Regions from separate parts of the Streptomyces sp. NPDC004752 genome, predicted to be linked through region 2. Evidence: riboswitches for the same ligand, from Rfam matches in the RefSeq annotation. Region 2 holds a riboswitch; the other holds the start of a gene.

Region 1 (5,706 bases), on a different contig from region 2:
CACCCCTGGTACGCGGGACACGGCTGCACCGACGACCGGCACGAGAACGAAGGGTCCGGCCCCGGGGGCTCGGTTCTCGCGGCCCGCCTGCACGCCCGTTCCGCCGCGGCACTCACCACCGCCGCCGTCCCGCCCGACCCGACCCGCGGTACGCCGACGACTCCTGGCAGGCCGTCTGGACGACGCGTCTGGAGGCCCTGACCGGCGACACCGGCTAGGCGGGCGGGTCGCCGTCCGGTTCTTCCCACGGCTCCGCCTCCGGCCCTCCCGACGGCTCCACGTCCGGCTCGCCTCACGGCGCGGCCGACACGCGCCCGGTGGCGTCCGAGCCACTCCTGCGCGCGTACGTCGCCGACTCCCGCCCGCGACCCCGGACCGGACCGGACCGGCCCCCAGGCCCGCGGGGTCGGCGAGCCCGCCTGGCCGTCCCCAACGTGACGAGCGTCGCGTACGGCCTCCAGAGTGCCCCGGCCCTGGCGCGCCCACCTCTGCCCACCCGCGTGGACGCGGGCCGCTTCCGCCCGGTCGGCCACGGCGCCGCCCGGCCGCAAGAAGGCGACCCCTTGGCCACCGGGCGACACGGAGGATGCGACCGCCGAACTGGGCGGCGCCGGCCACGCCTTCGCGGCAGCTCGCGCGAACTCCCGGTGCGGGCGGTGACGTCGGCCCCGATGGCCGTCTTCGGGGAGCCCCGCAGGCCGAGCCGCTGCGCGCGGGCGAGTCCGTCACGCTGGACGAGCCACACCCGAGGCGGCTGGTGGTACGAGACGCCACCGAGGACGAGTGGCGGGTGGAGCTCGCCCCGTGCGGCGGGGGCACGCGCGCGTACCCGGACGGTGTGGAGTGGGCCGAGGACGCATCGAAGACGTACACGAGCGCCGGGAACGATCCACTGTTGGCCCACTCCCACTCCCACTCCCTCTCCCACTCCCACTCCGAGCGAAAAACGAATTCCGCGCCCCATGGGGGCGAAGTGCCCGATTTGCCGCTATTGGTATTTCAATTCCCCTTGATGCCGAATGTACTTGACCTTCAGGGGGAGTGACTTGAGTCACCCTTTACCATCGTGCGACACCCCGCCCACAACCCTCACCACCCCTCCCCCGATGCCCAGTTGATGCTTGGCAATCGCAAAGGATCAAGCGACTCATACGTCTCAATCGCACGTCAATCGGTATGAGATGTGAATCCACCACTTGTTTCCGACATGTGCGGTCGCATAGCTTCCGGGCCAGTCGGGTGGACGCCGAATCCTGCCGCCACCCGTCATGACCCATCGACGAACCATATTTCGCACGGCAGGAACGGGGGACCCAGGTAGATCGCCGGTCCGGACGGCACAGCCGGCCGGACCGGCTAGGGGTGAAGTCGAGTCGCCTTTCGGCGGCCCGGCCGGGCATCTCCCCCGCCCGAACCCGACAGCTCACCTCGTAGGCGCCGGAGAGGAACATCGCCATGTCTGCTGCCGCTCAGAACCGCCGTCCCCGCATCAACCGCCTCGCTCGCACCCTCGCCGTGGCCGGCACCGGCGCCGCGCTGCTCGCCCTGCCGCTCCTCGGCGCCACCGGCGCCCACGCGGCCACTCCCGGGACCGTGGCGACGACCGCCACGACACTCGCCGGGTACCCGAACAACCTCGACGGCTGGATCCGCGAGTCGCTCGCGATCATGGCGGAGAAGCACATCCCAGGGACCTACAACGGCATCCACCGCAACATCATGCGCGAGTCCTCGGGCAACCCGCGGGCCATCAACCTCTGGGACTCCAACGCCCGGAAGGGCATACCGTCCAAGGGCCTGCTCCAGGTGATCGACCCCACGTTCAACGCCTACCACGTGGCAGGCACGTCGTACGACATCTACGACCCGGTCGCCAACATCACGGCCGCCTGCAACTACGCCGCCAAGCGCTACGGCTCGATCGACAACGTCTTCGGCGCCTACTGACGCACCCTTCACGGAAACAGTCTTTCGAGGACGACGGCCACGCCGTCGTCCTCGTTCGACAAGGTGATCTCGTCGGCCATCGCCTTGAGTTCGGGGTGGGCGCCGGCCATCGCCACCCCGTGGGCGGCCCAGTCGAACATCGGGATGTCGTTCGGCATGTCACCGAAGGCGACGGCCCGCTCGGGGGCCAGCCGGAGGTGCTCGGCGGCCAGCGCCAGACCGGTGGCCTTGGTGATGCCGCACGGCTGAAGCTCGACGGTCCCGGGCCCCGACATGGTGACGGTCGTCAGGGAGCCCACGACCGAGCGCGCCGTCACCGCCAACTCGTCGTCGGACAGGGCGGGGTGGCGCAGCAGCACCTTGCTGATGGGCGCACACCACAGATCGTCGCGCCGCTCGACGCGGACGGCGGGCAGGGTCGGATGCGGCATCAGATACCCGGGCTCGATGAGCGTGAGCCCGCTCACCCCGTCCTGGTCGACGGCCGCGTACACCTGCCCGACCTCGGCCTCGATCTTGCCGAGCGCGGTCTCGGCCAACTCCCGGTCCAGGGTGACCGACCACAGCAGGCGGTCCGTGCCGGCGTCGTACAACTGAGCGCCCTGTCCGCACACCGCGAGCCCCCCGCCGCCCAAGGTGTCGAGCAGGGGCCGCACCCGTGGCGCCGGGCGCCCCGTGACCACCAGGTGCCGGGCGCCGGCCCGTGCCACACGCGCGAGCGCGGCGAGGGACCGGTCGGAGAGGGTGTCGTCGCCGCGCAGCAGCGTTCCGTCCAGGTCGGTGGCGACGAGTGAATATGCGGGAGGAGCGGCCATGACCAGAGAATACGGACAGCAGGCCGCCTGGACTCACCGCTCTTGCCAACGCCTTGTGTTCCTCCGGCCTTCGGCCCCCGGCCACCGCCCCCGGCCACCGGTCAGGTCCTGACTGTCAGTGGTGAACGCTAGGTTGTGGTCACTGGGGTGACGGTCGTTCGGGACCGGTCACCAGGGCCGGTGTGCCGACGCAGCGGGGGTGGGGGCGATGACGGGAGCGGCGAGGAGCCCGGTGACGGGAATGACGAGTCCGGTGACGGGGGTAAGGGCAGAAGTCCGGCCGGACTTCCGGGCGCATCTGTTGGAGGCCGCGACCGGCATCCTGGAGCGCTTTCCGGCGGAGCTGAGACCCGAGATCTACGCCCTGTCCTTCCGGATCTGGCGCATCGACTACGACAGCCGCCGCCCCTACGTGGCCATCGGGTACAACACCGAGTCGCAGTACCGGCGGGAGAGACACCAAAACGACCCGGGCGAGGCCCGCTGGAACTACGCCTGCTGGCTCCTCGACGGCTTCGAGACGCTCGGCAACGTCCCCGAGGACCCGGCCGGCGCCCCGCTGTACGCCGAGGAGGTCAAGCGGCTCGGCCTGTGGTCCGACGGAGATATCGGGGACGTCCCGGACGACGACGAGGTGTGCAAGGCCGACAAGGCGTGCGAGGCCGACGATGCGGACGAGGCGGACGCCCGGCGTGACCTCCTGCGCCTCCACTTCGCGGACGCCTGCATCGACCTCGCCCGTGCCCTGCACGCCACCGGCCGGGTGGAGAAGCTGTTCGGCCGCCCGCTGCCTGTGGTCGTCTTCGACATGGACTGCCCGGGCTGGGAGATCGAGGCCACCGAGGCCGCCAATCCCCCGGACCTGATCGAGGACTTCCTGGAGTGGCAGCAGACGGCGTAGTCGGGCGCGGCACAGTCGTCCGGGCCAGTGCGGTCATCCGGCCCGGCGCGGTCGCCCGCGGCGGTCCGGTCATCCGGTGCGGTGCGCACGTCCGGTGCGGCACGGGTCCGTGCGGCGCTCGTCCGGTGGGCCCGGGTCCGGTGCTGGTCCGGTGCGGCACGGGTCTCAGCCGTGTGCCGCCACGAGGTGTTTCGTCAGGCGCGGCGAGGCGAACTCGGTACCGCACACGAAGCGCATTACCGGGCCGTAGGAGGCCGCGGCGGGCAGGCCGGTGAAGTAGAGGCCGGGGACCGAGGAGACATAGCCCGGGCCGAGTTTCGGAGTGCCCCGGCTGACGGCGAGCCGACTGCGGACTCCGTGGCTCAGGAAGCCCATCGCACCGATGTCGACGCGATAGCCGGTCGCCGCGATGACATGGTCGGCGAGCAGCCGGCCGGTGGCTCCCGTGCGGGTGCGGACCGTGAGGACCGGTGTGCCGTCGGAGGCCTCCGCGCCCATGACGCGGTCGATCGCCTCGACTCGCACCTTGCCCTCGAAGCGGTCCCGCAGCCACCAGGCACCGAGCGGGCCGAGCACCCGGCGGACCAGGTAGTGCCGGGTGTGAGCGGGGAGGTAGCGGTAGGGGTGCGGGTAGTGGCTGAGGGCCCACAGCGACCAGGCGCGGCCGAACGGCGACTCGGGGCGCAGCCGCGGCTGGTGCCACGGCGGGGCGCCGAAGCCGACGCGGTGCCGCGCGACCACGCGCACGCGTGCGCCCGCCTCGGCCGCCAGCGCCGCGGTCTCCAGCGCGGACTGCCCGGCGCCGACGACGATCAGCTCCTTGCCGGCGAAGCGGGTGAGGTCGTGGTGCTGCGAGCTGTGCGACACCGGGCCCGTCGGGGCGGGGCCCTCCGCCGCGGCGGCGGCCAGCTCCGGGGGCAGATGGGACAGGCCCGACAGTCCCGTGGCGATCACGACCGCGCGGGCCGGGAACAACTCGCCCGAGTTCAGCTTGACGTCGAAACCGCCGCCCAAGCGCCGGTCGACCGAGACGACCCGGACCCGCTCCAGGTCCGGCACCAGCTCCCGCTGGAACCACTCACCGTAGGAGATGAACGTCTCTACGGGGACGATGTCCTCGTCGGTGACCAGCCGGGGTATGCCCGCGGCGGCGCAGTAGTCGACCAGGGTGTGGCCGGGCCGTGGGGCGTCGATGGTGGAGGCCGCCGGGGTCGACTTGAGGAGCATTCCGGCAGGCATGTGGTCGCGCCAGCTCACCATGGGGTCGCCGAAGACGCGCACGGGGATGCCGCGCGCCCTGATGTGGGCAGCGGTGGACAGGCCGAAGGGCCCGGCACCGATGACTGCTACCGGTTGGATCACGAAGTCCCTCCCCAGGACGTGACGCCTACTTCGTGGCGCTGGTGGTGCCGCCGCGGCGGTTGGTCCGCCACAGCTGATAGAGGTGCTTGGCGCCCGGCCGGACGAAGCGCGCGAGCATCGTGAGGAACGGCAGCGGGTCGTCACCCGCGAACCAGGCCAGCTCCGTACCGCTCGGCCGGTTGGGCGCATGCGGCGTCGTGTAGCCGCTGCGGCGGTAGGCGAGGAGGGCGGGCAGGTCGATGTTCTCCACCACGTACCGGCGACCGGCGCGCTGCTCCCCCGCCGGTACGCGACGGCCGGTCAGGTCCAGGTGCATGGCGCGTACGACGTCCACCCCCGACTCGCTCTCGAAGAGCCGGAACTGGGCGCCCACACGGGGGTTGAAGTCGAGGAGTTTGTAGCGTCCGTCGCGCCGGTCGAAGCGCAGGTCGAGGTCGACGATGCCGCTGAAGCCGATCTGCTTGATGAAACGCGCGGCGAGGTCGGCGAGTTCCGGGTTGTCGACGACGTACGCGTGCGCCGTCATGCCCGCGTGCGGCGGCCACGAACGCACCTTGACGCCCGTGAACAGGGCGAGCGGCGTGGAGTCCGCGGCGAAGCAGGCGTGCACGATCCAGTCCTCGGCTTCCTCGCGCGGCAGATACTCCTGGAGGATGACGCCCGGGTGCTCACCCCAGTCAC
Region 2 (5,706 bases):
CCAGCTAACCCATTCCGCCCGTCTCCACGCTGGAGCACGCCGATGCCCTTCCCGTACGTCCTGCTGTCCGCCGCCGTCTCCCTCGACGGCTTCCTGGACGACACCGGCCCCGAGCGGCTGCTCCTGTCCGGCCCGGCCGACTTCGACCGGGTCGACGCGGTGCGTGCATCCGTCGACGCGATCCTGATCGGGGCGGGCACGATCCGCGCCGACAACCCGCGGCTCCTGGTCAACGCGCCCGAGCGGCGCGCGGCCCGGGTCGCCGTCGGCCGCCCGGAGTACCCGCTCAAGGTCGCCGTCAGCGGCTCGGGCGACCTGGACCCGGCCGCGTGGTTCTGGCACACCGGCGGCGAGCGGGTCCTCTATACGACGGACGCGGGCGCCGAGCGGGCCCGGCGGGCAGGCATCGCGGCCGACGTCGTCCCGCTGGGCCCCGGCCTCGACTGGCCGGCGCTCCTCTCCCACCTGTACGAGGCGCGTGGGGTGCGGCGTCTGATGGTCGAGGGCGGCGGGACCGTCCACACGCAACTGCTCCGGCAGGGCCTCGCCGACGAACTCCAGCTCGTCGTCGCCCCGTTGCTCGTCGGCGATCCGGGGGCGCCCCGGCTGTTCGGGCCGGGGGAGTACCAGCGGGGGCGGCTACGGCTCCTGGAGACCCGACGGATCGAGGACGTGGTCCTGATGCGGTACGAGCCGACCGCCCCCGGAAGCGGCCGGACGGCCGTCGCCGCGGACCGGCACTGGCTGCGGATCGCCTGCGGGCTGGCGGCGCAGTGCCCGCCTTCACGGACGGCGTTCAGCGTGGGCGCGGTCGTGGTGGCCGCGGACGGAACGGAACTGGCGCGCGGATTCTCGCGGGAGGCGGGCGACCTCCAGGTGCACGCGGAGGAGGCCGCGCTCGCCAAGATCGACCCGGCGGATCCGCGGCTCGCCACGGCCACGGTCTACAGCAGCCTGGAGCCGTGCGCCCGGCGGGCCTCGCGCCCCGCACCCTGCGCGCGGCTGATCCTGGAAGCGGGGGTGCGCCGGGTGGTCACGGCCTGGCGGGAGCCGGACACGTTCGTCACGGGGGCCGACGGGAGCGGGCTGCTGACGGCCGCGGGGGTCGATGTCGTCGTCCTGCCCGAGTACGAGGCGTCGGCCCGGGAACCGAACCGCCATCTGCTCGGCTGAAGGAGCGGGCCCGCCCCTTCAGCCGAGACATCCGCCGACCCGAGCCACCATGCCCGCCTGCCGGCGCGAGCCGCCGCGTCCGCCGACCCGAGCGGCCGTGCCTGTCGGCCCAAGCGGCCCTGCCCCCTGGTTCGAGGGGGAGACGCCTACCAATCCGAGCGATCGTGCCTGCCGGCCCAAGCCGCCGTGCCCCCCTGATCCCAGGGGGAGGCCCCTGACCCCTGATCCCCAGGGGGAGACGCCCGCCAATCCGAGCGGCCCGCCTGCCGACCCCAGAGGCGCGCCTGCCGATCCGAGCCACCGCGCCCGCTGGCCCGAGCCGCCGCGCCCCCGGTCCGAGAGGGAGACGTCCACCGGTCCAAGCGCCGCACCTGCCGGGCGGCCCGAGCGGCCGTGCCCGCCGGGCAGTCCGAGCGGCCGCGCCCGCCGGACGGTTACCCGTGTGCTTGCCATCCCGCACATGGCGTACACTGGTGGCACACCGACGCGGGGTGGAGCAGCTCGGTAGCTCGCTGGGCTCATAACCCAGAGGTCGCAGGTTCAAATCCTGTCCCCGCTACTGAAGGCTCAGGGCCGGAATCCAGTACATGGATTCCGGCCCTGAGTATTTTCCGCGAGTGTCTTCCGCCACACGGGCCGCCCTGATCATTGTCTCGCCGACATCATTGTCACCGCCGGTGATCGGACGACCGCCCTCCGCATAGCGACTGAAACACCGTCACGCCCCACGGGCCTCCCGGGTTTCCCCGTGAGAGTGGTCAAGTCGCCCGGTTTTCGCCGGTCCTGGGCCGAAGGTCCGTGCCCGATCGCGTTAATGATCAAGCCGAACGGCTTGGAATCTGCCCGCCGGGTCTATTAACGTTCGATAACGCAGCGCGGTCGTCCCAGCCGTCACAAGAGGCGGCTCCGTGCGCACGCGCCGAATCCCGCAAGGGAACCGGGGAACCACCACCTTGGGGTGAATCACGCGGACGCCGCCGTGGAGACACGGCCGGTATACGCGCGTAGGAGACCTTCCTGCTCCGAACCCGTCAGCTAACCCGGTAGGCGAAGGAAGGAAAGGAGTACGCCCGAGTGGCGTCCAACCGGCCCGCCCCAGAAGCCCCGTTCGCGCCGAGCCAGTACGGCACCGAGACCTTCGGCTACGGCAACTACCGCACCGACGAGGGCCCTTGGGAGGAGTGGAACCCCACCGAGGACTCCATCCGCCCGCTACGCGGCCGGCACCGCGTCGCCAAGCAGCGCGGCGGCGGACTCGCCCGCAGCTCCACGGTCCTCGGCGTCGGCGTCATAGCCGCCGTCGGCGCGGGCGGCATGGCCAGCGCCAACACCGGCAAGCCGCCGGTCTCCATCTCCATGCCCGACCTGCCCTCCGTCGGCTCCCTGCTCGGCGACGGCGCGGACACACCGGAATCCAAGGGTTCCCCGACCGCCCTGAGCGGCGTCGGCGTGACCGAGGCCGACAGCGCCGACGGCGCCACCGACGCCGGCGAGGCGCTGCGCCACCGCATCATGGCGCAGGCCGAGCAGCAGCAGGGCCAAGCCGAGACCAAGGCCGTCGCCGCGGCCGTGTCCGCCGCCGACAAGGAGGTCGCCGACGCGGCGGCCAAGGCGGAGCAGACGGCCGCGGTCCAGGCCGCCGCCGCCAAGGAGAAGGCGGAGGCAGCCAAGGAGAAGGCGGAGGCCGCCGCCAAGAAGAAGGCCGAGGAGGCGCGGCTGGCCGCGCTGGCCAAGCAGTACGCGCTGCCGACCTCCTCGTACACGATCACCAGCACCTTCGGCCAGGCCGGCTCCATGTGGTCCTCCGGCTACCACACCGGCCTCGACTTCGCCGCCCCCACGGGCACGCTGGTCAAGGCCATCCACACCGGCACGATCACCGAGGCGGGCTGGGCCGGCTCCTACGGCTACCGCACGGTCCTCACCCTCGACGACGGCACCGAGCTGTGGTTCTGCCACCAGTCGTCGATCAGCGTCAGCGTCGGGCAGAAGGTCAGCACCGGGGACGTCATCGGCCGCGTGGGCGCCACGGGCAACGTCACCGGCCCGCACCTCCACCTGGAGGTCCACCCCGGCGGCCAGTCCGGCGGCATCGACCCGATGGCCTGGCTGCGCGGCAAGGGCCTCACCCCCTGACACACCCCCGGCACATCCCCTGTTCCCCGGCGGTCCTGGCGGCATCCCCCCGACGTCAGGGCCTGCCGGTCAGGTGTTTACGGGATCTTTGCGCATGCCGGTGGAATCAAGTGTTCCGCCGCGTTTGTTGAATGTGGGTATGACTTCCTTTCACAAACTCGGCCCCTCCGACCTCGAGGTCTTCCCGCTCGCCCTCGGCGGCAACGTCTTCGGCTGGAGCACCGACGAGGCGACGTCCTTCGACGTCCTCGACGCCTACACGGCCGCCGGCGGCAACCTCATCGACACCGCCGACTCCTACTCGGCGTGGGTCGAGGGCAACCAGGGCGGCGAGTCGGAGACGATCATCGGCAAGTGGGTCAAGGCGCGCGGCAACCGCTCCGACGTCGTGATCGCCACCAAGGTCAGCCAGCACCCCGACTTCCCGGGCCTGTCCGCCGCCAACATCAAGGCCGCCGCCGACGCCTCGCTGCGTCGGCTGGGCACCGACCACATCGACCTCTACTACACGCACTTCGACAAGCCGGAGGTGCCGGTCGAGGAGATCATCGGCGCGCTCGACGAACTGGTGCGGGCCGGCAAGGTGCGGTACATCGCCGCGTCCAACATCGGCGCGGAGCGGCTCCAGGAGTCCCTCGACCTCTCCGACCGCGAGGGCCTCGCCCGGTACGTGGCGCTCCAGCCGCACTACAACCTGGTCTCGCGCGACACCTACGAGGGTCCGCTCCAGGACATCGCCGCCCGCGCGGGCCTCGCCGCCCTCCCGTACTACTCGCTGGCCGCCGGTTTCCTGACGGGCAAGTACCGCCCCGGCACGACCGTCGACAGCGTGCGGGCCGCGGGTGCGGCCAAGCACCTGGAGAGCGAGCGCGGCCGGCAGGTCCTCACGGTCCTGGACGAGATCGCCACGGCCCACGGTGTCGCCGTCTCCACCGTGGCGCTGGCGTGGCTCGCGGCCCAGCCGACGGTGGTCGCCCCGATCGCCTCGGCCCGAACGGTGGAACAGCTCCCGGATCTGCTCGCCGTGGCCGATCTGACCCTGACGGAAGAGGAGACCAACCGCCTGACCCAGGCATCGTCCTGACGTCAGAGGGCGAGCGTCAGAGGGCGGGAGAAGAACGCCTGCGGGATCCTGCGGGCGGCTGCAACATCAAGGCCGCCGCAACGGTGCCTTCAACGGGGCGTGTTGTTTGTTCTCGACCGGGCGAGAAGGGGTCTTGAGCCGGTGGCGGGCCGCGCCCTAGCCATCGTTCGGCTGCTTGGCCTTCGGGAGATCTGGTGGCGGCCCGCTGCTCGGTGCAGGGGTCGCCGCGCCCCGGGGCCCAGCCGAGGGCGCAGCCGTACGGCTCAGCCAGGCGTCCAGGGCTACGACCGGTACGGGTTGTACGCCGGGTACGGCACCGTCGGACGGGCGTAGGGCAGCACCGCGTAGCCGTACGGCGCCGGAGTGCCCGGACTCGGCCATGTCGGAGTGCCCGGACTCGGCCATGTCGGAGTGTTCGCCCGTGCCGCGTACTCCAGGGCCGGCCGTGCCACCTCGCGCCGCTGCCACAGCTCGGCCAGCAACTCCCGCTCCCGTACGACGAAATCCGCCCCGGCCCGCCCCCGCCGTCCGCGCTGCCGCAGAAACGCCAAGGACGTCGCGTACGCCTCGTACTGGGCCACCGCCCGCGCCGCCTGCTTGCCGAGGTGGTGGCCGGCGTAGTCGCGGGCCAGCCGCCGCGCCCCCATCGAGCCCAGTGTGAACGGCTCGGCGGGCCCCAGCCAGCCGGTGTACACATACGCCGGAAGTTCCTCCCGAACGGTCCGCAGCTCGCGCTGCCGGGTCCAGATCGCCAGCCAGGTCAGCAGGCCGAACGCGGGCACCATGAACACCCCGTACACGGCGAAGAACCCGTACTCGCCGAAGGTGGACGAGCCGTTCCAGACCGCGTGCATGCCCATCGCCGGCAGCAGCCCGCACAGCGGCAGCAGGACCCGCCGCGCATGCTGCCGGTCCGCGGCGCGCGCGGCGATGCCGAAGCCGATGCCGGTCAGGACGGTGAAGAGGGGGTGCGCGAACGGGGACATGATGACGCGTACGAAGAAGGTGGCGAGGGTGACGGAGGCGATGCCGCGGTCGCCGGTGAGCTGGTCCGTACCGAAGGCCGTACCGAGGTAGAGGATGTTCTCGGTGAAGGCGAACCCGGTGGCGGTGACCCCCGCTATCACCATCCCGTCGACGATCCCGGTGAAGTCCCGTCGGCGGAAGAGAAAGACCAGGAGGACGGCCGCGGCCTTGGCGGACTCCTCGACGACGGGCGCTATGACCGTCGCGCCGAGCGTGTCCGCGCTGGTCGGATCCGCGGTCGCCGTGGCTATCCATCTCGTGGCGAAGCTGTTGGCGACGATGGCTAT

The links. Region 2 has a riboswitch for cyclic di-AMP ahead of ACWEKM_RS25195 (M23 family metallopeptidase). Riboswitches for the same ligand answer to the same signal wherever they lie in the genome.
Region 1: another riboswitch for cyclic di-AMP. It lies ahead of ACWEKM_RS03650 (transglycosylase SLT domain-containing protein); the one in region 2 lies ahead of ACWEKM_RS25195 (M23 family metallopeptidase).

Annotation. Positions count from the first base shown of each region.
Region 1 is NZ_JBSGBN010000005.1:45,012-50,717, forward strand. Features, by position in the region: cyclic di-AMP (ydaO/yuaA leader) riboswitch at 1,268-1,452, shown strand; gene ACWEKM_RS03650 (transglycosylase SLT domain-containing protein) at 1,456-1,947, shown strand; gene ACWEKM_RS03655 (HAD family hydrolase) at 1,956-2,762, opposite strand; gene ACWEKM_RS03660 (hypothetical protein) at 3,004-3,663, shown strand; gene ACWEKM_RS03665 (NAD(P)-binding domain-containing protein) at 3,829-5,025, opposite strand; gene ACWEKM_RS03670 (carboxylate--amine ligase) at 5,051-5,706, opposite strand, start outside.
Region 2 is NZ_JBSGBN010000063.1:20,660-26,365, reverse strand. Features, by position in the region: gene ACWEKM_RS25205 (dihydrofolate reductase family protein) at 43-1,173, shown strand; tRNA gene ACWEKM_RS25200 (tRNA-Met) at 1,659-1,732, shown strand; cyclic di-AMP (ydaO/yuaA leader) riboswitch at 2,081-2,238, shown strand; gene ACWEKM_RS25195 (M23 family metallopeptidase) at 2,248-3,309, shown strand; gene ACWEKM_RS25190 (aldo/keto reductase) at 3,449-4,393, shown strand; gene ACWEKM_RS25185 (PrsW family intramembrane metalloprotease) at 4,675-5,706, opposite strand, start outside.